DNA from 2 places in the Micromonospora sp. NPDC127501 genome. Region 1 is predicted to be linked to the other one. Evidence: predicted binding sites of a transcription regulator. Region 1 holds the regulator's gene; the other holds the start of a gene.
The links. The regulator HspR, encoded in region 1, represses chaperone genes until heat shock. The targets are predictions, from matches to a motif close to TTGAGTNNNNNNNACTCAA.
Positions count from the first base shown of each region.

Region 2: the regulator HspR is predicted to act here: its motif matches at 2,394-2,412, upstream of lon (endopeptidase La).

Region 1 is NZ_JBEORJ010000002.1:394,843-409,262, forward strand. Features, by position in the region: gene ABTW72_RS05825 (cation:proton antiporter) at 1-930, shown strand, start outside; gene ABTW72_RS05830 (hypothetical protein) at 1,230-1,661, shown strand; gene ABTW72_RS05835 (hypothetical protein) at 1,989-2,180, opposite strand; gene ABTW72_RS05840 (heat shock protein transcriptional repressor HspR) at 2,317-2,757, opposite strand; gene dnaJ (molecular chaperone DnaJ) at 2,788-3,969, opposite strand; gene grpE (nucleotide exchange factor GrpE) at 4,055-4,810, opposite strand; gene dnaK (molecular chaperone DnaK) at 4,859-6,727, opposite strand; gene ABTW72_RS05860 (ABC transporter) at 6,948-8,768, shown strand; gene ABTW72_RS05865 (GTPase) at 8,765-10,450, shown strand; gene ABTW72_RS05870 (hypothetical protein) at 10,508-11,731, shown strand; gene ABTW72_RS05875 (phosphatase PAP2 family protein) at 11,831-12,454, opposite strand; gene ABTW72_RS05880 (hypothetical protein) at 12,520-13,413, opposite strand; gene pdhA (pyruvate dehydrogenase (acetyl-transferring) E1 component subunit alpha) at 13,940-14,420, shown strand, end outside.
Region 2 is NZ_JBEORJ010000016.1:65,358-79,777, reverse strand. Features, by position in the region: gene lon (endopeptidase La) at 45-2,375, opposite strand; gene ABTW72_RS29260 (manganese catalase) at 2,512-3,381, opposite strand; gene ABTW72_RS29255 (sensor histidine kinase) at 3,466-4,197, opposite strand; gene ABTW72_RS29250 (response regulator) at 4,281-4,904, shown strand; gene ABTW72_RS29245 (histone-like nucleoid-structuring protein Lsr2) at 5,049-5,396, shown strand; gene ABTW72_RS29240 (hypothetical protein) at 5,522-6,811, opposite strand; gene ABTW72_RS29235 (PDDEXK family nuclease) at 7,107-7,979, opposite strand; gene ABTW72_RS29230 (hypothetical protein) at 8,144-8,335, shown strand; gene ABTW72_RS29225 (Asp23/Gls24 family envelope stress response protein) at 8,332-8,712, shown strand; gene ABTW72_RS29220 (DUF6286 domain-containing protein) at 8,714-9,235, shown strand; gene ABTW72_RS29215 (hypothetical protein) at 9,232-9,792, shown strand; partial or broken gene ABTW72_RS29210 (helical backbone metal receptor) at 9,848-10,572, shown strand; gene ABTW72_RS29205 (TerC/Alx family metal homeostasis membrane protein) at 10,633-11,589, opposite strand; gene ABTW72_RS29200 (CBS domain-containing protein) at 11,767-12,453, opposite strand; gene ABTW72_RS29195 (hypothetical protein) at 12,644-13,201, shown strand; gene ABTW72_RS29190 (FKBP-type peptidyl-prolyl cis-trans isomerase) at 13,422-13,814, shown strand; gene ABTW72_RS29185 (STAS domain-containing protein) at 13,875-14,261, opposite strand.

The sequences.
Region 1 (14,420 bases):
GACGGCGTGTTCAACGCGCTGCCCGGTGCGGCCTTCGCCCTGCTGCTCGGCTGGGACTGGGTCGCCGCCCTGGTGCTCGGCGGCATCACCTGGGTCTCCTCCTCCGGCGTGATCGCCAAGGTCCTTGCCGACCTGGGACGACTCGGTAACCGGGAAACCCCGGTGATCCTGTCGGTCCTCGTGATCGAGGACCTGGCGATGGCGCTCTACCTGCCGTTGGTCACCGCCGTGCTGGCCGGCACCGGCCTGCTCGGTGGCGGCATCGCACTCGCCGTCGCGGTGGGCACCGTGCTGCTCGTGCTGGTCGTCGCCATCCGGTACGGCCACCTCATCTCCTCCGCCCTGTCGGCGAAGGACCCGGAGGCGCTGCTGCTCGGCGTACTCGGTCTGACCCTGCTGATCGCCGGGCTCGCGGCGAAGCTCCAGGTGTCGGCGGCGGTCGGCGCGTTCCTGGTCGGCATCGCGCTCTCCGGCCCGGTGGCGCACCACGCGACCGAGTTGCTCTCGCCGCTGCGGGACCTGTTCGCGGCGGTGTTCTTCGTCTTCTTCGGCCTGGTAACCGACCCACGGGACATCCCGCCGGTGCTGCTGCCGGCGCTCGCGCTGGCAGTGGTCACCATGGCGACGAAGACGCTGACCGGCTACCTCGCCGCCCGCCGGGTCGGCATCGCGGAACCTGGTCGATGGCGGGCCGGCCTGGCACTCGTACCCCGAGGTGAGTTCTCCATCGTCATCGCCGGTCTCGCGGTGGCTGCCGGGAGCGTCGAGCCGCGGTTGGCAGCGCTGGCCGCGACGTACGTCCTGATCACCGTGGTGACCGGTCCGATCCTGGCCCGACTGCCCGACTTCCCGTGGTTCAAGCGGTGGCTGCGCAACCGCGCGGCGGCCCAACGGCGGGAGCCGATCCCGGTCGTCGACTCAATGCACTGACCTCCACCTGATCTTCATCGGAGCGCGCGGCGACGAGTACGACGCCCTCGTGGGCGAGCAATTGCGCGGTCCGCTCGACGGCGCGGTCGCGGTCCCAGTCCCCGGGACGTCCAACATGGATTGTCATAGGAGCATCATCGGCTGCCCTGTCGATGCAATGGACCCGTCCGTGCCAACGGTTGCGGAATTGCTCCCCACGGGTACTACCGCAGCACCCGACGGCGGGTTACCGTTTCGCCCCAGCAGCCAGGGTCCGCAGGCAGCGTTGCCAAACGCGGGCGAGAGCGGAAGGTTGGCCGGTGAGCGTGCAGGAGTCGACGTTCCACGGCTTCGCCAACCCCGTCGATCCGACTCCGGCGGAGTTGCGAGCCTGGGCGTACAAGCCCGATTCGGTGCCGTTGGCCTCGATGCCACCCGACTGGGACCTGCTGGTCTCCGGCGACCGGCTGGTCTTGACGCTCTTCGAGTTAGCGATGGATCCAACCTGCCCGGCCCGGCGTTTCGCGCTGCACTGCCTCTACATCTACGCGGCCGACGGCATCCGGACGAACTTCCGCGCCCACCCCAAGCGGCGCTTCCGCAAGCTCGTCGAACAGGCCGAGCGTGACGGCGACGAGCTGATGAAGGTCTGGGCGCACAACGGCCGGGTGCTGTTGGCCCGACCGGACCTCTTCGTCTACCGGGACTGGTGCGAAGGCGGCCTGGTCCGCGAGAACCGCCGCCTCGGCTGAGACCGCTCAGGCGGCTCCCTCGGCCAGCGGCCGCGGGGGTGGCGTTGCTGTTCGCGGCCCTTTGGAGCTGATGTCGCAAACGATTCACGCCCGGCCCGGCCAGGATCGGTCGAGGTCGGTCGAAGCAGCGGTGTGACGTGATGTCGTAAACGATTCAGCTCGAAAGGACCTGCGCGCCGGCCTGGCACCCAGGAAGCGGCGCCACCGGTCCGCAGTCGACAACGGCGAACGGGCTGGCACCCCGCTTACGGCCGCTGGCTGGGACCCCCGATTACGGCGAACGGGCCGGGACCCCCCGTGGGTCCCGGCCCGCACGTCGGTCACCGGTCAGTCCTGCTTGCGTTCCGTCTCGGCTCGGTCCCGTTCGCCGGCGTCGCCGTCCTCGGCGAACCGGCCCGCGACGATCCGGTCCCGGTATTTTCCCTCGGTCACCTTGTCGAACTTCTCGCGGACGGTCTCGGCCAGGTTCTCCAACCGGTCCTCGGTTTGCTGGGCCACTTTCTTCGCCGGTTCCGCCATCGCTCCCCCTCGCCATGCCGGTAGGTCCGGATTAAGCCGATTGGACCCGTATCGACAGGCTAACCGAAGCGGCCCGGACCGCGCCGGGAATCCAGCGCGGTCCGGGCCGAGAAGACAGATCCGGGTGAGTGGCAGGTCAGCGATCGGGCGTCCGGCGGGGACGCCACACCACCAGGGCGGTGGACGTGCGGTTGGTCGGCACCAGATCCCGGCCCGGGAAGCGGGCCAACGACTCCAGCTCCGCCACCCGGCGGTACGCGGCGTCCAGCTCCGCCTCCAGCCGGGCCACCCGCTGCTGCGCCTGCTCCAGCAGCCGCTCCAGGCCGATGATCCGCTTGACGCCGGCCAGGTTGATCCCGTCGTCCTGGCTGAGCCGCTGCACCTCGCGCAGCAGCACCACGTCGCGGACGCTGTAGCGACGCCCGCCACCAGCGGCTCGGCCGGGCTGCACGAGCCCCAGCCGGTCGTACTGGCGCAGGGTCTGCGGGTGCATCCCCGCCATCCGTGCCGCTACCGAGATCATCAGCACCTTGGCCTCGTAGGCAGGGTCGCCCGAACCGAGGAACTCGCCCGACATCCCGCTCACCTCCGCGTCCATTCCACCGGACTAACTGACTCGACGCACCCGTGCGTCGAGATGTTCCCGGGCCGCCGGCGGGGTCTGCTCGGCGAACGACTCCAGCGCCGTGCGCGCCTCGTCCGACAACCGGGCCGGCACCACCACGTCCAGCGTGACCAGCAGATCACCGGCCTGCCCGTCGCGTCGGACCACACCCTTGCCCCGGGCCCGCAGCACCCGCCCGCTCGGCGTCCCCGGCGGCACCCGCAGGGTCACAGCGCCGTCGAGCGTGGGCACCTTCAGGTCCGTGCCGAGCACGGCCTCCGCGAAGGTGACCGGCACGGTCAGCGTCAGGTCGTCCCCGGTACGCCCAAACAGCTCGTCCGGCCGAACCTTGACGTGCACGAAGAGGTCGCCAGCCGGGCCACCGCGCTCGCCCGGCTCGCCACGCCCGGCCAGCCGGATCCGTTGACCGTCGGCCACACCGGCCGGGAAGCGCACGTTCATGGTGCGGGTCTTGGTGACACCGCCGCTGCCGTGGCACTCCGGGCACTTCTCCTCGACCACGGTGCCGACGCCCTGGCAGTTGCGGCACGGCTCGGAGAAGCTGAACGACCCCTGGTTGCGGGTGGTCACGCCGGCGCCATGACAGACCGGGCAGGTACGCGGCTGGGTGCCGGGCTTGGCCCCGTTGCCGTGGCAGGTGTCGCAGACTCCCGGCGCGCGCAGCGTCAGGGGCAGCGTCACTCCGCGCACCGCGTCGCCGAAGTCCAGCGCCACCTCGGTCTCCACGTCCCGACCACGGGCCGGACCGCGCGGTGCGGCCTGCCCACCGGCCTGACCGCCGCTGAAGATCGAGCTGAACAGGTCCTGGAAGCCGGCGCCGCCGAAGCGACGATCACCGCCCGCGCCGCCGCCGAACATGTCGGAGACGTCGAACGGCATGCCGCCCGGCTGACCCCCACCCCGGGCGTTGCGCCGGAACGCGCCCGAGCCGAAGAGCGAACGCATCTCGTCGTACTCGCGACGGCGGCCGCTGTCCGACAGCACGTTGTACGCCTCGGACGCGGCCTTGAACCGCTCCTCGGCCTTCGGGTCGCCCGGGTTGTGGTCCGGGTGCGACTCCCGGGCCACCTTGCGGTACGCCTTCTTGATGTCATCCGCGGAGGCGGCCTTGTCCACGCCGAGCACGGCGTAGAAGTCCTTCTCGATCCAGTCCTTCGAACTCACCGGTCCACCTCCTTCCGACCCTGGTGGCCCGGCCGTCCCGCCCACCGCTGAACGGTGGGCGGGACGGCCCGGTCACTGTCTGGCACTATTCCGGATCCGCGACCGCGACCAGCGCGGGGCGCAGCAGCCGCTCACCGAGCTGGTAGCCGCGTCGCATGACCTGTACGCAGGTCGGCTCGCTGACGTCGGCCGAGGTCTGGTGCGCGACCGCCTCGTGCCGGGTCGGATCGAACGGGTCGCCCTGCTCGCCGAAGGCGTTCAGGCCGAACTTGCCCAGCGCGGTGGTGAGCTGTTCCGCCACCGTGCCGAACGGCCCGACCAGGTCGCCGTGTTCCCGGGCCCGGTCCAGGTCGTCCAGGATCGGCAGCAGCGCGGCCAACACCGAGCCGGTCGCCTGCTCCTGTACGAGGCTGCGGTCACGGTCGACCCGCTTGCGGTAGTTGGCGTACTCCGCCGACACCCGCTGCAGGTCCCTGGTCCGCTCGTCAAGGTCGGCCCGGAGCGCTTCCAGCTCGGCGCCGAGCGAGGTGCCCGCGCCGCCGCCGTCCACCGGCTGCGCCGGGGCGTCCACCACCGGCGGACCGGACGGCTCCGGCCCGTCGGTGGAGTTGACCTCGACCTCGATCTCGTCGACCACGACCTCGGCGTCCTCGACCAGACCCTCGGCCGGCACACCGCTCTCCGCGTCGGCGGCGGTCCCCTCCGGCTCGGCGGTGTCGACGAGCTTGCGGTTGTTGCGGATGACGACCCGCTCCCCGTCGCCGGTCGGCTCCGTGTTCGCGGAGCCACCCGGCGTCGACCCGGTGTCGCCCGGGTCGGCGGCTCGTGGCTTCTGCGTCATGCGGCTACCTCATCCCCTTCGCGGTGGAAACGTGTCGGAGGCCGACGGTCACTTCTTGCCGTCCTCGTCCACGATTTCCGCGTCGACCACGTCGTCGGAGCCGCCGGCCTGCGCGCCGGTCGCACCGGTCGCGCCGGTCGCACCCGGGCCGGGCTCGCCACCCGGCTGCTGACCCTGCTCGGCCTGAGACGAGTAGAGCAGCGAACCGGCCTGCTGGGAGACCTGAGCCAGCTTCTCGTGCGCCGACTTGATCTTCTCGATGTCCTGACCGCCGAGGGCGCCACGCAGCTCGCCGAGCGCCTCATTGAGCTGCTCGCGGTTCTCACCGGGCAGCTTGTCGCCGCTCTCGGCGAGGAACTTCTCGGTCTGCCACTGGAGCGCCTCAGCCACGTTGCGGGTCTCGGCGTCGTCGCGGCGGCGCTTGTCCTCCTCCGCGTGCTCCTCGGCGTCCCGGCGCATCCGCTCGATGTCGTCCTTCGGCAGCGAGGAGCCGCCGGTGATCGTCATCTTCTGTTCCTTGCCGGTGCCCAGGTCCTTGGCGTGCACGTTGACGATGCCGTTGGCGTCGATGTCGAAGGCGACCTCGATCTGCGGCACGCCGCGCGGCGCCGGCGGGAGGCCGGTCAGCTCGAAGGTGCCGAGCTTCTTGTTGTACGCCGCGATCTCCCGCTCACCCTGGAACACCTGGATCAGCACCGACGGCTGGTTGTCGTCCGCCGTGGTGAAGACCTCGGAACGCTTGGTCGGGATGGTGGTGTTGCGCTCGATCAGCTTGGTGAAGATGCCACCCTTGGTCTCGATGCCCAGGCTCAGCGGGGTCACGTCGAGCAGCAGGACGTCCTTGACCTCACCCTTGAGCACACCGGCCTGGAGAGCGGCGCCGACGGCGACCACCTCGTCCGGGTTGACGCCCTTGTTGGGGTCGCGACCGGTGAGCTGCTTGACCAGGTCGGTCACGGCGGGCATCCGGGTCGAACCGCCGACCAGGATGACGTGCTCGACGTCGGAGATCTTGATCCCGGCGTCCTTCACGGCCTGCTCGAACGGGCCCTTGCAACGGTCCAGCAGGTCCTGCGTCATCCGCTGGAACTCGGCGCGGCTGAGCGTCACGTCGAGGTGCAGCGGGCCGGCCGCGCCGGCGGTGATGTACGGCAGGTTGATGTTGGTGGTGGTGGCGGCGGACAGCTCGATCTTGGCCTTCTCGGCGGCCTCACGGAGCCGCTGGAGGGCCATCTTGTCCTGACCGAGGTCGATGCCGTGCTCACCACGGAACGTCTTGACCAGGTGGTCGATGATCCGCTGGTCCCAGTCGTCGCCACCGAGGTGGTTGTCACCGCTGGTCGACTTGACCTCGATGACGCCCTCGGCCAGCTCCAGCAGCGACACGTCGAAGGTGCCGCCGCCGAGGTCGAAGACCAGGACGGTCTGCTCCTTGGAGCCCTTGTCCAGCCCGTACGCCAGGGCGGCCGCGGTCGGCTCGTTGACGATCCGCAGCACGTTGAAGCCGGCGATCTCACCGGCCTCCTTGGTGGCCTGGCGCTGGCTGTCGTTGAAGTAGGCCGGAACGGTGATCACCGCGTCGGTGATCTGCTCACCCAGGTACGCCTCGGCGTCCCGCTTGAGCTTCATCAGCGTCCGGGCCGAGATCTCCTGCGGGGTGTACTTCTTGCCGTCGATGTCGACGGACCAGTTCGTGCCGACCTCCCGCTTGACCGAACGGATCGTCCGGTCCGGGTTGGTCACCGCCTGGCGCTTGGCGACCTCACCGACGAGCACCTCGCCGTTACGGGCGAACGCGACGATCGAAGGAGTCGTCCGCGACCCCTCAGCGTTGGCGATGACGGTGGGCTCACCGCCCTCGAGAACGCTGACGCAGGAGTTCGTCGTGCCGAGGTCGATACCGACCGCACGTGCCATCTTCGCTTCCTCGCTTCGTAAGGTTGTGCAGGTGACGGGCGTCGCCCGTGGGCTGCTGGCGAGCACCGCCCGCAGCGGGCCCCACCACAAGTTGAGTGAACTTGACTCAATAGTGCCACGCGTTGGCCAATCGTCAAGTTGACTTGAGTCAACCCGACGCAACCCAGCCGTTATTACCGTCCGGTTGTCTTCCCTTGCATCGGTCGGGCACGCTTTAGCGGTGACGACGCACGGCGATCCCGCCACCAGTTCCGGTGCGCCCGCCGTCGCAGCCCGTACCGACCCGCCGGACGCCGCGGAGGAGCCGCCCGCCACCACCGGGGACGACAGCCTCCCCGGCGCACTGTCGGGCCTCCGGGAGGCGATCGGCGCGACCCGGTATCCCCTCGCGCTGCCCTCTGCCAACTCTGCCCGGCACACCGCCGCGGCACTCACCGACCAACTCGACGACTACCTGCTGCCCCGGCTCGCCCGGCTGGACGCCCCACTGCTCGTGGTGGTCGGCGGCTCCACCGGCGCGGGTAAGTCGACCCTGGTCAACAGCCTGGTCAAGGCCCGGGTCAGCGCCGCCGGCGTGCTCCGGCCGACCACCCGCTCCCCGGTGCTGGTCTGCAACCCGTCCGACGCGGCCTGGTTCCGGCAGGGTGACCTCCTGCCCGGGCTGACCCGCACCACCGAGCCGAGCGACGATCCGCGCGCCCTGCACCTCGTCACCGCCCCGGCCCTGCCCGCCGGGCTGGCCTTCCTCGACGCGCCCGACATCGACTCGGTCGTCGACGCCAACCGGGCACTCGCCACCCAACTGCTGGCCGCCGCCGACCTGTGGCTCTTCGTCACCACCGCCGCCCGGTACGCCGACGCGGTGCCCTGGGAGCTGCTGCGCAGTGCCCGGGCGCGCGGCGCGGTGATCGCCATGGTGCTGGACCGGGTGCCCGCCGAGGCCACCGACGAGATCGCCGCGCACCTGACCGAGATGCTCGCCGAGCAGGACCTCGGGCGCGCGCCGCTGTTCGTGTTGCCCGAGACCTGGGTCGACGGTCAGGGGCTGCTGCCCGAGGGAGTCACCGCCCCACTGGCCGACTGGTTCGCCCGGTTGGCCGCCGACGTGGACGCGCGGGCGGCGGTGGTCCGCCAGACCCTCGACGGGGCGCTGGCCGCACTCCACCCCGCTGTGGAGGATCTGGCCGACGCCGCCGACGAGCAGCTCGCCGCCGCCGACGGGCTGGACGAACGGGTCCGGGCCGCCTACCGGGGTGCCGAGCGGACCGTCGAGCAGGGGCTCCAGGACGGCCGGCTGCTGCGGGGTGAGGTGCTCGCCCGCTGGCAGGAGTTCGTCGGCACCGGCGAGCTGTTCCGCACGCTGGAGGCACGGATCGGCCGCCTCCGGGACCGGGTCGTGGCCGCCGTCACCGGCCGGCCGGCACCCGCAGCCGAGCTGCGCAACGCCATCGAGTCCCAACTGGTGACGCTGCTGCGCGGGGTGGCCTCGGAGGCCGCCGAGGCCGCGTACACCGGGTGGAAGGCACACCCGGCCGGCGCCGGGCTGCTCGACCCGGCGCTCGCCCACCCGAGCGCCGACCTACCCGAACGCGCCGAGCGCATGGTCCGGGACTGGCAGCGCGGAGTGCTGGAACTGGTCCGGGTCGAGGGCGGTGACAAACGGTTCGTGGCCCGCACCGCCGCGTACGCGGTGAACGCCACCGGGCTGGCCGTGATGATCGCCGTCTTCGCCTCCACCGCGTTCATCCCGACCGGGCTGGAGCTGGCCACCGGGGCCGGCACCACGGTCGCCGCACAGGCCGTCCTCCAGGCGATCTTCGGCGACCAGGCGGTGCGTACCCTCGCCGCCAAGGCCCGCACCGACCTACTGGACCGGGTGCGGACGCTGCTCGACACGGAGGCCGACCGCTTCTTGAGCCGCACCGCCGACGCCCGCCCCGCCGAGGATGCCGGCGACGGGCTGCGCCGGGCCGCCGGCCGGGTCGAGCTGGCCCGGCACCGCAGCGGCCTGTCCGCCGCCGACGAGGAGGGTTCCCGGTGAGCAACATCGCCGGCCGGGTACGCGAGGTGTTCCGCGGAGACCAGCGGGTCGACGCCGACGCGCTGATCGCCCGCCTGGACGCGGTACGCCGGTTCCTGACCGCCGTGGACGGTCTGCTGCCCGACGCCGACCTGGTGCCCGCGCACACCCTGGTCGAACGGGCCGGCACCCGGCTCGCACTCTCCCGGGACCACACAGTGGTCGCCCTGGCCGGTGCTACGGGCAGCGGCAAGTCCAGCCTTTTCAACGCGTTGGCCCAACTGGAACTCTCGCCGGTCGGGGTCCGCCGGCCGACCACCGGCGTCACCCACGCCTGTGTGTGGGGGCCGCTGGAGGGCGCCAACCATCTGCTCGACTGGATCGGCGTACTGCCCCGACACCGCTTCGTCAGGGAGAGCGCCCTGGACGCGGACGACGAGACGGCCCTGCACGGGCTGATCCTGCTCGACCTGCCCGACTTCGACTCGGTGCAGCGATCGCACCGGCTCGAGGTGGACCGACTCCTCGGCCTGGTCGACCAGGTGGTCTGGGTGGTCGACCCGCAGAAGTACGCCGACCGGGTCATCCACGACAGCTACCTGCGCGAGTTCCACCGGCACCGCGACGTCACACTGGTCGTGCTCAACCAGGCCGACCGGCTGCCCCCGGCCGAGGTGCCCCGGGTCCTGGACGACCTGCGTCGGCTGCTCGACACCGACGGGCTGACCGGGGTGCCCCTGCTGGCCACCACCGCCATCGATCCGACCGGGATGGTCGGGCTGCGCAACGCGCTGGAGCGCACTGTCGCCGAGCGGCAGGCGGCGTTGCGTCGGCTCGCGGGTGACGTCGACACGGTCGTCGCCGGCCTGGACGAGCTGGTCGGTTCGGCCCGGCCGGCGGGAGGGCCGGACGACACCGCCGTCAAGGGGCTGAACCGGGCGCTGGCCGGGGCGGCCGGGGTGCCGGCGGTGACCGAGGCCGTGGAGCGGGCGTACCGGCACCGGGCCGGCGCGGCCACCGGCTGGCCCGTGGTGCGGGGCTGGCGGCGGTTGCGGCCCGACCCGCTGCGTCGGCTGCACCTGCCCGGCCCGACCGGCGACCAGACCGACCCGGCGGAGAGCCTGGTGGCGGCCACCTCGGTACCGGACCCGACGGCCGCCCAGCGCTCGGCGCTCGGTCTCGCCATCCGCGCGGTGGCCGACCGGGCCGCCGCCGACCTGCCCGCCGCCTGGCCCGGTGCGGTGACCTCCGCCGCCCGGTCCCGCCTCGGCGACCTGCCGGACGCCCTGGATCGCACCATCGCCGGCACCGACCTCGGCCTCGACCGTCGCCCGCTGTGGTGGCGGTTCGTCGGCGGTGTGCAGTGGTTGGTCACCCTCGCCGCCGTGGTCGGGCTGGGCTGGCTGGTGCTCGGCTACGCGCTGCGGGCGCTCGGCCTGCCCGCGCTGGACAACCCGATGGTCGGCCAGGTGCCGCTGCCGACCGTGCTGCTGCTCGGCGGCCTGCTGGCCGGGCTGCTGGTGGCGGCGCTGACCCGGCCGGTGGTGCGCTGGGCCGCCCGGCGCGCCCGGGCCCGCGCCGACCAGCGGCTGACTGCGCGGGTCGCCCAGGTGGGCGACGAGTACGTGCTGACACCGGTACGGGTCGTGCTCGGCTCGTACGCGCAGGCACGCGACGCGCTGCGGGACGCCGCACGCCGCTGACGCTTCGCACGGCTCGCTACCGCTCTGCGTACGCCTCAGGCGGCGTAGGGTCGGAGCATGGCCACGCCTCAGACCCCCTACGACGCGGTGCTGCACGCCGCACGCGACGTGACCAAGCTGGAGTCCGCTCTCGACGCCGAGATGCTCGGCAGTGCCCTGCTGGGCAGTGTCTACGCGATCGCGGAGACCGACCGTGACGCCGCCGTACGGGAGTTCGTCACCGGCTTCCTCGCCGCCACCGCCCGCCGCAGGATCGCGGCGGCGACCACCATCCGGCAGGTCTTCGCCACCCTCGTCCCGACCGCCGAGGGCACCGATCGGGTGCGTCCGGGCAGCCAGGCGCCCACCTGGACGGCCCAGCTGGGCCGGGTGCACCTCACCGGCACCTGGGCGTACGGCGACGTGTACGGCGACCAGACCTCGTACCTCGCGACCTTCGCCTACGACGACGAGTCCGGCGGCTCGGAGCACGCGCTGGTGGCCCTGGTGGACCACAACATCGGGATCACCAAGGACATCTTCGTGGGCGGGCCGGCCGAACGGATCCTGGACCAGGTCCGGCAGATGTGCGCCGACGACGAGCTGACCTGGTTCCGTACCGAAGATCCAGCCCGGTTCCGGGGCGAGGTGGCACGCCATCTGGCGGTCACCGACGACCTGGGCGAGTTGCCTGGCGAAGGGTCACTCGCCACCGACCGCGCACTGGTCGGGGCCCGGCTGGCGATACTGCCCACCGCGGCCGACCCGACCGGTCCGGCGGAGGTCGAGCCGCTCTCCGCGGCCGAGCGCACCGACCTGGTCCGGCGGTTCCTCGCCGCGCCGGAGGCCGCCCGCTTCGGGCTGGACACCGTCGACGGCCCGGAGTTGGCCTCCCTGCACTTCTGTCTGAGCCTGCTGCTGGACCACTCGGCGAGCTTCCCGGATGCCGATCCGATGCGCTGGAGTCCCGCGGTGTCCGGACTCTTCCTGCTCGACTGGGTGCACCGCCGTGCCGTACTGGACATGGACGACGCGGCGATGCTTCCCCGGGTGCTGCGGGCCTGGGCGCGGTACGCGTCGCGCCAGCGCGGGCTGCCCGAGGCGGCGGCGACGCGCACCGACGAGGCGATCGAGGAGATGGTGCCGGAGTTCGCCCGCCTCTACTCGACCGGTGAGCGGCGCAGCGCGGCCACCGCCGCGGTGGCGCAGTTGATGGCCGACGGGGTGGACCCTGACGACCCCGCCGCGCTGGACGCGTGGATCGAGGCGAACCGCCACCGCCTCGCCGACGACGGCGCCTGACGGCGTCCGAGGGGTGGGCGGCTACGTGCCGCCCGCCCTGGGGCGGGCCGGCATCGCCCGCCAGGGGGCCGAGCGGCCCACCGCCCGCCCTGGGGCGGGCTAGCGCAGCGGGCCGAAGATCACCGCGGCGATCAGGGCGCCGAGCGCACCTCCGGTCAGCACCTGCGCGAGCGTGTGGTCCCGCAGCCGTACCCGGGACCAGCCGACCAGCGCCAGCAGCGGTGCGGCGACGACAAGCCGCGTCCCGAAGGTCAGCATCAGGATGACCAGCGTCCCGGCGGCCACCGCCGAGTGGATCGACATCTTCCACCAGTGGCTGACCGACACGGCCACCACGAGGCCGACGAGGCCGGACACCGCCAGTGCCAGCACCGGGCGGGGCGCGCCGAGCACGCCGAGCAGGGCGAGCCCTGCCGCGACCGAACCGAGGCCGACCAGCAACGGCGCCCGGCGCTGTTCCCGACGGCCGACGTGGTGGTCGGTGAGCCGGCCACGGCGTACCCCGCCGACGATGTAGGCGAACGGGATGCCGGTGACGAAGAGGGTGGCGAGCAGACCCCAGACGAGGCCCTGACCGGGGCGGCTGGCGCTGTGCCAGCTCACCGTGATGATCAGCAGCGAGACGAGCACCGCCGGTGCGGTCACCTCGGTGACCAGCCGGGCGATCCGCAACCCCGGGCCGGGCCGGGTGGTGACCGGGCGGGGTTCCGCACCGCCGCCCACGCCACCCCCTCCGGTACGCGCCTACCGTCGAACGCCGCCGTCGCCGGACGGGCCGCGTCTGATCGTCACCGTACCGCCGGCCAACCCGCAGGATACGTCGGTACGGCCAGGGGCGCCGGCCTGACGCTGGGCTTCGAGGCGACGGCCGACGGCGACGGGATCGCCGGACTGGGTCGGTGCGTCGGTGAAGCGGGCGGCGTGGGTGTGGGAGCCGGGACGGATCGGGTGCTGGTCGGCAGGGCGGTCGCGGTCGCGTCGTCGGTCGGCGTGGGTGTCGGCCCCAGTGTCGGCTCCAGTGTGGGCGTCGGGTCCACCGTCAGGGTCGGATCGGGATCGGCCGAGCCGGTCGGGTCCGGGTCGGTGGGGTCCGGGTCCGGCGAGTCGGTCGGGTCCGGGTCGGTCGGGTCCGGGTCGGTCGGGTCCGGGTCCGGCGGATCGGTCGGGTCGGTCGGGTCGGGGTCGGGGTCCGGGTCGGTAGGCGGTGGTGGAGCGACGGGCGGGGGTACCGGCGGCGAGGTGCTCCGCGTGGGTTTCGGTGCCACCGGCGGGGCCGTCCACCGGGCGGGCCCGGGAACGGCGGCGGCCCCTTCCCGTGGACGCGACGGCGCGGCCGGCAGCCAGCCGCTGGTGGGGCCGACGCTGGGCGTGCCGAGCGGGGGAAGCGGTGGTTGGCTGGTCACCGGCATGGGAATCACCACCGGCCCGACGGACGGGGTCGGCATGAACGGGGTGCTGCTGTCCGGTAGGGCGGTGCTGCCCGGGGTGGCCGAGCCCGCGCTGATCGCGGCGAGGATGGGCATCGACGCCGTGCCGGCCAGCAGCGCGACGGTGAGCAGGTAACCGCGGGAGGGGCCACCGGCGCCGGGAGCCCGGTGGACACCGACCACCCGGCGGTAGCCGCCAGCCGACCGGTGTCGACCAAGCGCTGGTGTGCCGGGACCGTCACCTGGCTCGTACACCGCACACCCCTAGTCGTCGGCCGTCGGAGGACATGAATGGACGCCGCCAGGGGGCAAAAACCCGACAAATGACCTGGTAGGGCGCGATCCTGCGGGAATCAGCCTCGCGCAGTCACACTGCGTCAGCCAACCCCCACAGCGTGTCGACACGCGATGCTGCCCGAACGGTGACGAATCGTGCCGCAACGCATGGGAGACGTGGGCCGGCATGATGGCGACAAACGGCGTCAAAGCGTGGGCGGCCGCATTGCGGGGGCAGGCGTACTGTGGGCGCGCTCACCTGCTCTGCGAATATGGAGCACGACGGCAACGCAGCCGTGACCTCCGCGCACCCTCGCGGCAGGCGCGGCCCGGCGCCGGCGCTCCCGATCCGGGTTCGGCCAGAACCCGGATCACGCCGTGCGGCAACCCCCACCGGGGCTAGGCGCGGCCGCCAGGAACCGGTCCGGCAGCAGCCGGGCAGGCGCACGAGTTGCGCGGCCGGGTGACCCCCCGGTGCCGACGCAGACACGACAGGGAGAGACCGATGGCAAAGGGCGACCCCGGGGGCACCACCCGCAGCAGGCGGGCTGCATCCCGCTCCAGGAAGGGCGCGGCCGGCGACCCCGCGCTGGTGCAGCTACTCACTCCCGAAGGCGAGCGGATCGACAGCGCCACCGGGCCGGACGGCACCGAGTACCGCGTCGACTTCACCGACGAGGAGTACCGCGGTCTCTACCGCGACCTGGTGCTGGTCCGGAAGTTGGACGCCGAGGCGACAGCTCTCCAGCGTCAGGGCGAGCTGGGCCTCTGGGCCAGCCTGCTCGGCCAGGAAGCCGCCCAGGTCGGCTCCGGGCGGGCGCTGCGTACCCAGGACATGGCCTTCCCGACCTACCGGGAGCACGGCGTCCTCTACTGCCGGGGCATCGACCCGATCATGCCGCTCGGCCTGTTCCGCGGCGTCGACCAGGGCGGCTGGGACCCGAACGAGTTCAAGTTCAACATGTACACCATCGTCATCGGGGCGC
Region 2 (14,420 bases), on a different contig from region 1:
GCCCCCGCCGTCGGAAGACGGCGGGGGCCCGGATGGTCGGAGCGTCAGACCGCGAAGAGCGCCGGACCGTCCAGCGTCTTCACATCGGCCGGGCGCAGCGCCAGGGCGAGCACGTCGGCCACGTCGGCCAGGGTGTGCACGGTCAGCGCCTCGCGCACCTCGGTCGGCAGGTCGTCCAGGTCGGGCTCGTTGCGCGCCGGGATGATCACCTCGGTGAGGCCGGCCCGGTGCGCGGCGAGCAGCTTCTGCTTCACCCCACCGATCGGCAGCACCCGACCGGAGAGCGTCACCTCACCGGTCATCCCGAACTCGGGGCGGACCGGGCGACCGGTGACCAGCGACGCCAGGGCCGTGACCATGGTGATGCCGGCGCTCGGGCCGTCCTTGGGCACCGCGCCCGCCGGGAAGTGGACGTGGATCCGGCGTCCCGCGAGAGCGTTCGGGTCGATGCCGAACCGCCGCCCGTTGGAGCGCAGGTAGGAGAGCGCGATCTGCGCCGACTCCTTCATCACGTCACCGAGCTGGCCGGTCAGGGTCAGCCCCGGCTCGCCCTCCATGCTGGTCGCCTCGATGAAGAGCACGTCCCCACCGGCGCCCGTGACGGCCAGACCGGTGGCCACGCCGGGCACGGCGGTGCGCTCGGCCGATTCCGGGGTGAACTTCGGCCGACCCAGGTAACCGGTGAGGTTGTCGGTGCCCACCCGTGCCGGCGTCGGATCCGTCGCCAGCGTCACCGCCACCTTGCGCAGGATCTTGGCCAGGGCCCGCTCGAGCTGCCGGACGCCGGCCTCCCGGGTGTACTCCCCCGCGATCAGCGCGAGAGCCTCATCGGCGACGCTGACCTCGTCGACGGTCAGCCCGGCCCGCTCCCGCTGCCGGGGCAGCAGGTGGTCCCGGGCGATGGAGACCTTCTCGTCCTCGGTGTACCCGTCCAGGGTGACCAGCTCCATCCGGTCCAGCAGGGGGCCGGGGATGGACTCCACCACGTTGGCGGTGGCCAGGAAGAGCACGTCGGACAGGTCGAGGTCGACCTCCAGGTAGTGATCCCGGAAGGTGTGGTTCTGGGCCGGGTCGAGCACCTCCAGCAGGGCGGCGGCCGGGTCACCGGCGTAGCCGGCGGCCAGCTTGTCCACCTCGTCGAGGAGCACGACCGGGTTCATCGAACCGGCCTCGCGCAGCGCGCGGACGATCCGACCGGGCAACGCCCCCACATAGGTGCGCCGGTGCCCGCGGATCTCCGCCTCGTCGCGAACGCCGCCGAGCGAGACCCGGACGAAGTTACGCCCGAGCGCCCGCGCCACGGACTCGCCGAGGCTGGTCTTGCCCACCCCGGGAGGACCGGCGAGGGCGAGCACCGCGCCGGAGCCGCGACCGCCGACCACACCGAGGTTGCGCTCGGCACGCCGGTTGCGCACCGCCAGGTACTCCAGGATGCGGTCCTTCACGTCGGACAGGCCGGCGTGGTCGGCGTCGAGCACCGCCCGGGCCGCGGCCAGGTCGGTGTTGTCCTCGGTACGCGTGCCCCACGGCATCTCGAGCACGGTGTCCAGCCAGGTACGGATCCAGCCCGCCTCCGGGGAGGCGTCGCTGGCCCGCTCCAGCTTGCCGACCTCACGCATGGCCGCCTCGCGTACCTTCTCCGGCAGCTCGGCGGACTCGACGCGGGACCGGTAGTCGGCGGAGCCGTCCGGCTCGTCCTCGCCCAGCTCCTTGCGGATCGCGGCGAGCTGCTGGCGCAGCAGGAACTCGCGCTGGGACTTCTCCAGCCCCTCGCGGACGTCACTGTTGATCTGCTCGGTGACCTCCTGCTCGGCCAGGTAGTCCTTCACCCAGCCGACCAGCAGCTCCAGCCGGGCGGTGACGTCCGGCGCGGCGAGCAGCTCGGTCTTCTGCTCCAGCGTCAGCCAGGGCGCGTACCCGGCCGAGTCGGCCAGCTCGGAGAGGTCGGTCATCCGCTCCACCGCGTCGATGACCTGCCAGGCGCCCCGCTGCTGGAGCACGGAGGTCACCAGGGCGCGGTACTCGCGGGCGAGTTCCCGGGCCCGACCGGCGTAGGCGGGTTCGTCGAGTTCGGTCGCCTCGACCCAGAGGGCGGCACCGGGGCCGGGCACGCCGGAGCCGATCCGGGCCCGGGACAGGCCACGGATGACGGCGGCGGGCTCACCCTCGGGCAGCCGGCCGACCTTCTCGATGGTGGCGACCACGCCCACCGGGCCGTACTCGCCGTCGATGCGCGGCACGGCCAGCAGCTTGCGGTCGCCGGTCGCACGCGCCGCGTCGATCGCGGCCTGGGTGGTGGGGTCGAGGGTCACCGGGATGACCATGCCGGGCAGCAGTACGGCGTCGGTCAGGGGAAGTACCGGAAGAGTTGCCATCGAACACCTCGCGTTGAGTTGAGCGTGTCTCACTCAAGTAACAAAGCGTTCCCCTTGTTCCGATCTGTGACCCAGACCACTCTTCCGGTCGGTCCGTCGGGTCGCCCGGGACCGGCGGGCGACCCGACGAGGCACCTCAGGTGAGCTTGCTCTTCACCGTGTTCACGACCGAGCCGGCCACCCCCGGGTTGGTGCCGTACAGGCGAGGGTCACCCGGAGGCAGCACCGGCTCCGGCGCGTTCGCCCGTGGGTTGTCGTCGTACCGGAACTCGCCCTTGCCGTCCGGCGAGGGACCAGACGCCCAGCGCCCCTGAGCGGCGTCGGTGCCCGAGGAGAAACCCAGGTAGGTGTAGCCGTACTCCTCGGTGAACTCGCCCGAGTCCGGGAAGGCCTCCGGCACCGGCATGTCCTCCAGCCCGTCCTCCTTGAGCTGCTCGATCGCCGCCAGCCACATGTTCTGGTGCATCGTGTCGCGGGCCAGCAGGAAGCGCAGCATCTGCTTGACGCCCGGGTCGTCGGTCATGTGGAACAACCGGGCGACCTGGAGCCGACCCTGCGCCTCGGCGGTGACGTTGAGCTGGAAATCGGCCAACAGGTTGCCGCTGGCGGTGATGAACGCGCCGTTCCAGGGCACCCCGTTGGAGTCGGCGGGCAGGGCGCCGCCGCCGCCGTGGATGAAGTGCGCCGGGTTCTCACCGGCGTACGTCGCGGCACCTCCGGGGTCCTCCGCGATCCCCTCGGTCAGCGACAGCGGCGCGTTGTCCAACAGCCGGGTGATCATCGTGACGATCATCTCGACGTGGCCCATCTCCTCCGTGCCGACGTCGAGCAGCAGGTCCTTGTACTTGCCGGGCAGTCGGCAGTTCCAACCCTGGAACAGATACTGGTTGGCGACCGTCATCTCGCCCCACTTGCCGCCCAACACCTCCTGCAAACGGCGGGCGAACGCCGCGTCCGGGCCGTCCGGCTTGGCTTCGAACTGCAGATCCTTGACGTGGCTGAACATCCAACCTCCTCGGTACCGGTAAACAGGTAGCGAGGCCGTTCCCGCCCCGATGACCCGAGCGGGCCAACCGATGTCCCGCCCGGGTCAACGCACCGGGCGAGCCATCGGCAGCAACACCTCCAGCGCCACTCCACGGGGCTGTAGCCGGTGCGCCCGCAACGCTCCCCCGTCCGTCGCGACGAGCTGTCGCGCTATCCACAGGCCCAGACCGGACATCCCGACGGCCGGCGCCGGACGCCGCAGCGCGACTAGCAGCGCATCGTCGACCCGGCCCTCGTCGGTGACCAGGATGCTCAGGCTGGAGCCACGCACTGTGGCGTAGAGCCCGACCTGTCCGTCCGGCGGCCCGTGCCGCAACGCGTTCTGCACCAGGTTGACCAGTACCTGTCGGGTTCGTCCGGCCGGCACCGGGCAGGAGGCCGCCCGCCGGGTGGCCCGCGCCCGCCGACGGCCGACCGGCACCAGCGCGGCCGCCTCCCGCAGGATGCCCGCCAGCGCGACGGCCGGCTCCGGCTGCGGAGTCGGCGTCAGCACGCCGGTGCCGGCGGTCGCGTCGCGCAGCAGGCTCTGCAGGTGGGCGGCCTGGTCGCGGGCCAGCTCAGTGATCGCCCGCCGGTCGTCCCCGGTCAGCTCGCGACGCTCGTCGGCCAGCGCGCGGGTCAGCGACGTCAGGGTGCTGATCGGCGTACGGAACTCGTGGCACAACACCCGCAGCAGCAACTCCGAATCCGCCGCCGTCGGCCGTCTCTCGCCGGGTGTCGGCTCGATGGGGCGCAACCCTCGCAGCAGGTCCCGCAAACCATGCCGTACACGCATCCACCCGACTCCTCTCGTTCGGTGCGAACCCGCATGATCGGTACCCGCTGGGGAACGGCGCAGACATGCCGGGAGCCTCCACCTTGCGACTCGTCGTCGTGGACGATCACCCCCTTTTCGTCCGCGGCCTGGAGTTACTGCTCCCGATCACCACCAACGGCCGCGCCGAGGTGGTCGCCTCGACCGGCGACGCCGCCGCGGCGGCGGCCCTGGTCAGCAACCACTGCCCCGACCTGGCCCTGGTCGACCTGCACATGCCGCCCCCCGGCGGCATCCGGGCGGTGGCCGCGATCCGGCGGACCACCCCACGGGTACGGGTGGTCGCGATGTCCGGTTCCGCCGAGCCCGGGCCAGCGGTCGACGCGCTGCGAGCCGGCGCCGAGGGGTTCCTGCCCAAGACCAGCGAACCGGAGGAGCTGCTGCCCCCGCTGCTGGCCATCCTCGACGGCTGGGCGGTGCTGCCGGCCGAACTGTTGCGCGCCATACTGCGGCCCACGCGCTCCACGCCCGTCGACCTGGACGGCGAGGAACGGCGGCTGCTGCGGGCGATCGCCGCCGGCCGCAGCACCGTCGACATCGCCGAAGAACTGCACGTCTCCGAACGGACGGTGAAACGGATGACCGCCGCGTTGCTGCGTAAGTTGCGGGTCTCGAACCGGGCCGAGGCGGCCGCCCTCGCCGGTCACAGCGGCATCCTCGGGGAATGAAGCCTCGGCACCGAACCGATTCACGGTTTTGCTCGGTAACGGAATCGCGACGCGCCGAATGAATGGAAGGCATATTGTTGCGGATTACCGGGGTGATAGGTCAGACTTTGGACACATCCCGCCGCACACAGGGAGTAATCGGCAATGGCGAGAAAAGTAATCACGGTCCTGACCGACGACCTCGACGGTGGGAAGGCCGACCGGACGGTTGAGTTCAGTCTCGACGGCGTGGCCTACACGATCGATGTCTCCGACGAGAATGCCGGCGTCCTGCGCAAGGCGCTCGATCCGTACATCAATGCGGGTCGGCGGATCGGGCGCGGTCCGGTGGAGAGCACCCGTTCAGTCCGCCGACCGGGGCGACCCGCCGGCGCGGGAATGGATCGGGAGCAGAACCGGGCCATCCGGGAATGGGCCGTCAAGAACGGCTACAAGATTTCCGAGCGGGGCCGGATCCCGGTTGAGGTCGTCGAGGCGTACAAGAGCCGCTGACGCGACTCGACGGGGCCCCGCCGGAAACGGCGGGGCCCCGTCGTTTGTCCGGGCACCGGAAACGAAGCGGCGGCCGGCCACCCCGGGTTGTCGCCCCGGGTGGCCGGCCGCCGTTGTACGTCAGCTCAGTTGACGTCGATGCGCACCGAGTCGAAGGCGGGGGTCTGGTTGGCCCGCTCCATCATCGGCAGGCGGTGCGAGCCGTCACCGGCCCAGACGGAGCACTGGGCGGTACCGGACTCCGGCAGGCCCGGAATCTGGATCGTCACCTCGTCGGGTTGGGCACCACCGCGGCCGTCCTCGGTCGCGACGAAGAACGCGGGCACCTCCTGCGGCTCCGGCGGAGCGGTCAGGCTGTCCAGCATCCGGCAGGCGGTGTGGAAGTGACCGCGGACCAGGCCCTGGTCGTTGAGGAGCGAGCTCTCCACGTAGTAGCCACCCTGACCGGCGGCCAGGAAGCGGTCCCGGACCAGGTTGCGGGTGCTGACCCGCAGGGTGAAGGGCTGGTTCTGGCCGACCTGCTCGGGGAACTGGGTGATCAGCAGCGACGGGTTGTTGGCCGCCGCACCGACCTCACCGAACTCGGTGCTCACGCAGCGGTTGCCGTTCTGGAAACCGTCGTGCGGCTGGAGCCGGCTCTCGTCGCAGTCGTTGGCGAGCACGCCGAGCCCGGCGCCGGGCTCGGTGCCACCGCCGTTGTTCCCGCCACCGTTGTTCCCGCCACCGTTGTTACCACCGCCGTTGTTGCCGCCACCGGGGGTGGTGGTGGGCGTGCTGCCGCCGCCGTTGTTGCCGCCCGTGCCGCCGGTGGGCTGCACCTGGCACTCGGCGAGCTGCGCGAGGCCCTGCGGCCGGGGACCGACCCGGTCGATGGCGGTCGTGATCCGGTCCAGCACGGCGCGGCGCTTGCCGGCCAACGGCTGGAGGATCGCGCTACGGATGAACGCCTCACCCTTGTTGCCCTCAGCGGCGAGGCGGCGGTCCGCCTCGGCGATCTGGGTCTGCAACTGGGCGAGGTTGCGGTCCACCTCGGCCCGCGCCCGGTTCGGCACCTGCGGCAGTTTGGCCGCCACATCCGGACAGGCGATGGCCGTACCGGTGCCCACCGTGCCGTCCTTGCCGTCCTCGCACTCGGGGACCGACTGCTGTCCGTCACCCCAGTGATTACGCACCCACCGACCGTTCTGCCAGGTCCGGCTGGTCGAGCCGCCGCCGGTCGGCGCGGTCGCGCCCGGGCTCGGCTCCACGCACTGCCCGGCAGCCGGACGTGGCTTATTTGTCCGCCGGTCCTGGGCCGACGAAATCTGAGTCACGGCGACAACTCCGCCGAAGACCGCGAGCGTGCCGACAACTGCCAGCAGACGCTTGCTCCGCGCGTTGCCGGAAGGCCGGCGCGCCCGAGTGGACCTGCGCATCGAATTGCTCTCCTTCTCGATCCGGTAGTGGATTTCTGCCCTCGGCGGACCGACGGATGTGTGAGGTGGCACGCCGCGGTGGCGACCCACCGTGACCTACCCGGTAATGCGTCGATGGCCGACGATGCCCTTTCCGCACCGTCTCCCGCGCCCGTGGACGCGGATGGGGAGATCCTGTTCATTCGCGCAGGAGTACGGGGCGGCGGCCGGGAAGGTTCAACAGACGTACAGGAAATTGCCGCGACCCGACACGGAGCCGGTGCGGAGCAGGGATCAGCAGGTGAAACGGCGCTGGTCAGTCGGCGCAGAGGTGGTCGAAGGCGAAACCGCCGACCAGTTCGTGACGGCGCTGGCTCAGCGCGGCGATCCGGGCGGTCCACTCGGCGCGCGGCAGCAGGTCGGCCACGGCGTTCTCCCGCAGTCGTTCCCCCACGGCGACGGCGGCGAGATCCTCGGCCAGCCGGGCCGCGTCGATGCCGCAGGAGAAACGGTGTTCGGTCACCGAGACCTGCTCGATGAGGCACGCGTCGGGGCGTACCTGCACCCAGCTCCACCCCTGCGCCGGCCCGTCCACCCAGTGGACGTGCAGTCCTCGTACGATCGGGTCGGCCACCTGCCCGGCCACGTACGCCTCGACCGCCGCCGCGCGGGTCAGCGCGCCGAGGTCGTTGACCGGCCCCGTACGCCCGTCCGGCAGCCGGCCCAGGATGTCGCGGAAGCCCGGTGCCGGTTCGGTCCCGGCGGCGGTGGCCCCGCCCGCGGCGTAGGCGCGCGCGTCGATCACGTACTCGACCAGGCGGCGGCCATGCTCGGCGGCGCTCAACGTGGGCGAACCGATCCGCAGAACGGGCAGGCCGGCGGCCGCGCTCACCGCGTCCGTGAGTCGCTCCACGCGCTGCTCCGCAGAGCCGGGAGACGGCACCGGGCCGATCTGCACGGCGACGACCGCACGGCCGGTGTCGGCGGCGTAGACCACGAAGTCGAAGCTGGCGCGGCTCGCCGAGGTCCACTGGCTGCCAGTGACACCGGGTGGGCGGCCCTGGACCAGATCAGTGAGCCGGCGTGCCGCCAGGACCCGGTGGCCGGCGCGGTTGAGCAGCGCGTCACGTCCCGCCTCGGCGGGCATCGCCCGCAGCCAACCGCGGCCGCCGCTCCCGATGCTCGTCATCTGCCTGATCCATCCGCCGGTCGGTCGAGCCGGGCCGAGTCTAGGTGGTCGATCATGGGCCACCGGCTTCCGATGTGACGCGGATCACAGTAGCGCCGACGTTCCAGGAATGGCCGCCGGGTGTATCCAGCGACCGCCGGTACCGGACCGGCCCGGAGGTGACCATGTCGCGACAGCAGTTCGGCTTCCTCGCCGGGTTCCTCGCCGTGGCGGTCTGGGCGCTCGCCGGCGCCGGCGTGGCCGCCCTGGCCGTGCTCGCCGGCCTGCTCGGTTGGCTGGTCGTCCGGGTGCTCGACGGCGACCTCGCGGTGACCGGGCTCGGCGACCGCCGCGCCGACGCTCGGCGGCGCCAATGACCACCCGCCCGTCTGCGGGGCCGAACCCCGGCACCGGACTGGCCGCCGGGACGACCGGTCCCGAGCGCCGCCCGAGCGACACGGCGGACGTCGCGCGGATCGCGGTGCAGGCGGCCAGCCTCGTGCCGGGCGTGTCCGTCGTCCGCCCGGCGGCGGTCCGCCTGGATGACCAGTCCGTCGGACTCGACCTGCACCTCATCACCTGGTACGGGCACAGCGTGCCGACGATCGCCGAGACGGTCCGGGCGGTGGTCACCGAGCAGGTGGCCGCCCAGACCGGGCTCAGCGTGGCGGTGGTGACCGTCACCGTGGACGACCTGCTCGTTCCCGGCGTCGACTCCTCCGGCGTCGGCACCGCCACACCGGAGGACGGCTGAGATGCGCACCGCCAACCGGGTCGCCTCGATGCTGCTGGCCACCGCTCTGCTACTCGGTGGCGCCGCGGCGGCCGTCCAGGCGTTGCTGCTCACCCTGCACCGACCGACACCGCTGGACACCAGCGGTTGGCTCGACGCGCTGAGCGGCACCCGGTGGCGCGACCCCGCCGTCCGGGCCGTGGCCGGCGGAGCTCTCCTGCTGGGCCTGGCCATCCTCGTCGCCCAGCTGCGCCGCTGGACGCCGGTCCGCCTGTGCGCCGACGAGCGCGACGGCTGGTACCTGCACCGGCGCTGTGTGGAACGGCGGCTCGCTGACGCCGCCAGCGCGGTGCCGGGCGTGCGCCGCGCCCGGGTCCGGGTCCGGCGGCGCGGCGGCCAGTGGCGCCCCCGGGTCCGCGCGACCGGTGACCCGGCGGCCCGGGCGGAGATCGAGTTCGCCGTGCACCAGGAGTTGCGCCACCTCACCGCACCCCGCCCCGCCCGGATCGACGTCCGGCTGCTGCCCCGGCGACGGCCGGCGTGACCAACGCCGGGCACCGACTGCTGTGGACCATCATCGCGCTGCTGCTGGTCGCGGGCGGCGCGGCGGCGCTGACGGCCAGCCTCGGCACGTTGCCCGGCGCTGACCCGGCGGCGGTGCTTCTCAGCGCCGACCTGGTCGACCAGTGGCGGAGGGCCGCGCCGTGGAGCACCCTGGCCGCGGCCGTCGCCGGAGCGCTGTTCGCGCTGGCCGGGCAACGCCTGCTGACCCGGGAGCTGCGGGGCCCGGACGGCAGGCTGCGCGGCACCCTGAGCCACCCCGGACGTCGGCCGGGCCGGACCCGGCTGGCCACCGACGTTCTCGCCGACGCGCTGGCCCGCGACCTGACCGGCAACCCCGGGGTACGCCGGGCCCGGGTGGTGCTCACCGGCGCGCCACCGCACCCCGACGTGTGGATCCGGGTGGACCTCACCGCCGACGCGCCGACCGCCGGTGTACGCGAGCACGTTCGCGCCGCGGTCCGCCGATTCGCGGCGACCACCGACTGCCAGCCCGCGCACCTCGACGTGACCGCCCGCATCGAGCCCGGCCACCCCTGACCCGACGCCAACCCGCGGGGCATGATCGGTGTCGGCGGCGAACGGAGGTACGCGGGTGCGGGTGGTGTCGCTGGTGCCGTCCCTGACCGAGGCGGTGGCGCTGACCCTGCCGGGAGCGCTGGTCGGGGCCACCGACTGGTGCAGCCACCCGCCGGGCTCGACGTTGCCCGGGTCGGCGGCAGCAAGTACCCCGATCTGGACCGGGTGCGCGCGCTGCGTCCGGACGTGGTGCTGCTGAACGTCGAGGAGAACCGCCGGGCCGACGCGGAGGCGCTACGGGCGGCCGGCGTACCGGTGCGGGTCACCTATCCGCGGACCGTTCCCGGCGCGTTGACCGAGCTGGGCGACCTGCTCACCGAACTGGGTACGCCGACGGAGCCGGCCTGGCTGCGGTCCGCCCGGCGGGCGTGGGCCACACCACCCCGGCTGACGACGGCCCGCCGCGCGGTGGTGCCGGTCTGGCGTCGGCCGTGGGTGGTGCTCGGCGGCGACACGTTCGCCGGTGACGTGCTGCGCCGCCTCGGCGTGGTCAACGCCTACGACGAGCACCCCGAGCGCTATCCCCGCCCGACCCTCACCGAACTACGCGAACGAGAACCCGACCTGGTGGTGCTGCCCGACGAGCCGTACCGGTTCACCGCCGACGACGGGCCGGAGGCGTTCCCCGGCGTACCGTGTGCCCTGCTCTCCGGGCGGCACCTCACCTGGTACGGCCCGTCCCTGGCCGAGGCGCCCGCGCTGCTCGCCGACCAGCTGTCCCAGCCGGTGCTGGCCGGCTGACCCCGGCCGCCGCCCGGCGGTCGGGATGCGGCCCGGCGCCTCAGCCAGCGGCCCGGCGCCTCAGCCGTCGGTTCGGCGGCGGGCGGCCAGGGTGCTGGCGCCGATGGAGACCGTCAGGGTCAGCAGCACCACGGCCAGGGTCAACCAGACCGGCAGCTTGCCCACCGGCGTCTCGGCGAGAATCAGCTTGAGCCCGGCGAAGGCCAGTAGCAGCGCCAACCCGTACCGCAGGTAGCCGAAGTGGCGCAACAGGCCGGCGAGGCAGAAGTAGAGGCTGCGCAGACCCAGGACGGCGAACGCGGTGGCCGTCCAGACCAGGAAGGTGTTTGTGGTGATGGCAAGGATCGCCGCCACCGAGTCGATGGCGAAGACCACGTCGGTGGCCTCGATGGCGACGAGCGCGACCAGCAGCAACGTCGCCACCCGTCGACCGGCCACCCGGGCGGTGAACCGGTCGCCGTGGTAGCGGGCGTCAGTGGGCACCAGCCGCCGGAACAGCCGGACCACGACGTTGCGTTCGGGGTCGACGTCCGGCTTTCCGCGTACGGCCAGCCGCCAGCCGGTCCAGATCAGGAACGCGCCCAGCACGAACCCGGCCCAGGCGAGCCGGTCCAGCAACTCGGCACCGGCGAAGATGAACAGCAACCGGAAGACGAGTGCCCCCACGACACCCCAGAACAGCACCTTGTGCTGGTAGCCCGGCGGCACCTGGAAGTAGCCGAAGAGCAGCGCGAAGACGAACACGTTGTCGACCGAGAGCGCCTTCTCCAGCAGGTAGCCGGAGAAGTACGCGATGGCCGGGTCACCGCCGAGGCCCCACCAGACGACCAACCCGAACAGCAGACCCGCGCCGATCCAGACGGCGCTCCACAGCAGCGCCTCGCGGAGCTCGATGACGTGGTTGTCCCGGTGCAGGAGCACATCCACGGCGAGCATCACCGCGATCACCGCGCCGACCGCCGCCCAGGCCCAGAGCGGGACCGCGACCGTCGCCTCAGCCACCGGCGCCCTCCGCATCGACCACCGCGCACCGCCGTCACCAGGCCGACCGGCCTGTTCCGAGCCTAGGTGAGCGCCCGACCCGACATCGGGCGGTCCGGCGAAGTCGGGTCGGGCGTCAGGACGGCGATCCGGCGGCGAACAGCGGCCGGCGTCGGTGGCTCAGGCTCCGCGCCGGGCGGGGGCAGCCCGCCCTCAGGCGACCGGCATCACCTGACCGAGGTCGACAACCGTGTCGTCGGCGTCGTAGGCGATCGCGTTGGTGACCCGTACGACGCCACTGACCTGCCCCGCGAGTCGTCCGGCGAGGTCGACGGCGGAGCGGCGGTCCAGTCGACCGGCCAGGGTCACATCACCGTGGCGGACCTCGACCGTGACCAGTCCGTCCTGCACGGCGAGCACCCGCCGAAGCACCTCCTGCACCACGTCCTCACGAATCTCGGCGTCCGAGCGCAGGTGCACCCGCAGCAGGTCGGCACGACTGACGATGCCGATCAGCCGGCCGAGGTCGTCCAGCACCGGAAGGCGCTTGACCTGCTCGCGGTCCATCAGCCGGGCGGCGGCGGACAGCGGAGCCTCCGGGTTCGTGGTGACCGCCGGTGCGGTCATCAGGTCGCCGGCCAGCAGCGCCGCGCTCTTGGCCCGGGCAACGCGCCGGCGGCTCTCGAAGACTCGTCGCAGCGCCGGCTCACCGGCGCGCTCGATCCGGTGCAGCAGGTCGGCCTCGGACACCACCCCCAGCACCCGACGAAAGTCGTCGATCACCGGCACCGCGCTGACGCCGCGGCGCAACAGCACGTCGACCACCTCCCGGTACGGGGTCTCGGCCAGCACGGTCTCGACCTCCCGGGTCATCACGTCACCCACCTGCCAGGTCCTCATCACGGCCTCCCTCTCGTGGTCCATCTCGGACGCTACGTCCGGGCGCCGACCGTCGGCAGGGCCACCGGGCCGGGTCCTGAGGGGGTCGAACGTCCCGGGCCGTTGCGGTCTGTCGGCCCTGCCGTGCAGAACGCCGTGGGCGTCCACTGGAGATGCCACCGGGAAGCGCGGTGCGAAGCTGAGAAGGGACGTGGAGACCATGACCGCGACGATCGAGCAGGCCACCGCCGAGAACACCGCCGCCAAGGCCGGCACCGCTCACGAGCGGGCCGTCCGGTACATCCTGGCCGGCACCCGGCTGGCACTGGGCTGGATCTTCCTCTGGGCCTTCATCGACAAGATGTTCGGCCTCGGAATGGCCACCGAATCGAAGAACGCCTGGATCAACGGGGGCAGCCCCACCAAGGGATTCCTGACCTTCGGCGTGACCGGCCCGTTCAAGGATCTCTACGCCGGGATCGCCGGTGCCGCCTGGGCGGACTGGCTCTTCATGGCCGGCCTGGCCGGGATCGGTGCCGCCCTGCTGCTCGGCATCGGCATGCGGGTCGCCGCCGTCGCCGGTGGGCTGCTGTTGGTCATGATGTGGACCGCCGTCCTGCCTCCGGAGAACAACCCCTTCATGGACGACCACCTGATCTACGCGGCGGTGCTGGCGGTCCTGGCGCTGGTCAACGCCGGCGACACCTGGGGCCTCGGCCGGGTGTGGGCGGCACTGCCGATCGTCCGGCGGACGCCCTGGCTCCGGTGAACCACCGCACACCCCCTCACGGCGGGCGTCACCAGCACCGGTGACGCCCGCCGAGTCGTCGTCCCACCGCCCGGGCCCGGAGCGCCGCCGGGACCGTCGGTGCACGACCGGCGGATGGGGCCGCTGGGCAGGTTGCGGGTCCGCCGCACATCGGTGAGGGGTGATCCGGCAGGATCGACGGTGACCGGACACTTCACCCAACACGGCAGGAGATCCCCGCATGACCCAGGCAGCAGGCGCCCAGTCGGGCAAGCCCGAGGTTGGTCCGATCGAGGGTGCACCGCCGGCCGACCTCGTGATCGAGGACATCACCGTGGGCGACGGCCCGCAGGCCGAGCCGGGCCAGTTGGTCAGCGTGCACTACGTCGGCGTGTCGCACTCCACGGGCGGCGAGTTCGACTCGTCGTGGAACCGGGGCGAGGCGTTCGACTTTCCGCTCGGCGGCGGCCAGGTCATCGCCGGCTGGGACCAGGGCGTCGTGGGCATGCGGGTCGGCGGTCGCCGCCGGCTGACCATCCCGCCGCACCTGGGGTACGGCGACCGGGGCGCCGCCGGCGTCATCAAGCCGGGCGAGACGCTGATCTTCGTCGTCGACCTGCTCGGCGTGCGCTGACCCAACGTCGGGGTCGCCGGCCCACGCCGGCGGCCCCGCGCACCACCTCGTCGACCGGGGTCAGGCGACCAGTTGCAGGTCGGTGGCCGCGGCCAGCGGGCGACGAGCGGCCTCGATCGCCGCGCCCGGCTCCAGGATCGGCATCACGCGGTGCAGCCCGCTGACGCGCAGCACCCGCGCCACCACCGGGCCCGGGTCGACCAGAACCAGCTCGCCACCGCGGGCCCGCACGCGCAGATGCGCGGCGAGCAGCGCGCGGACCCCGGCGGCGGAGAGCAGCCGCAGCCCGGACATCTCCAGTTGAAGCACCGGGCGGGCCGGCGCGGACCACAGCGCGGACCGGAACGCGGCCACCGTGGCGATGTCGACCTCGCCGGCCACCCGCACGAGGACCATCTGGTCACCCACGCTGACCTGCACGTCGAGCCGGTCGCTGTGCTCTTCCATGCCCAGAAATCTAGCCGCCACCACCGACACTTTCGCCCCTCCGCGGAGTGATTCCGGGTACGCCCAGGGGCATACCCCGAGGCTCTCCACCTCCCTCTCGGGGTGGAGTCAGGGGCCCGGGCGGCGCGCCGCGCGCTGGCAACCCGGGGGTCGGCCGCC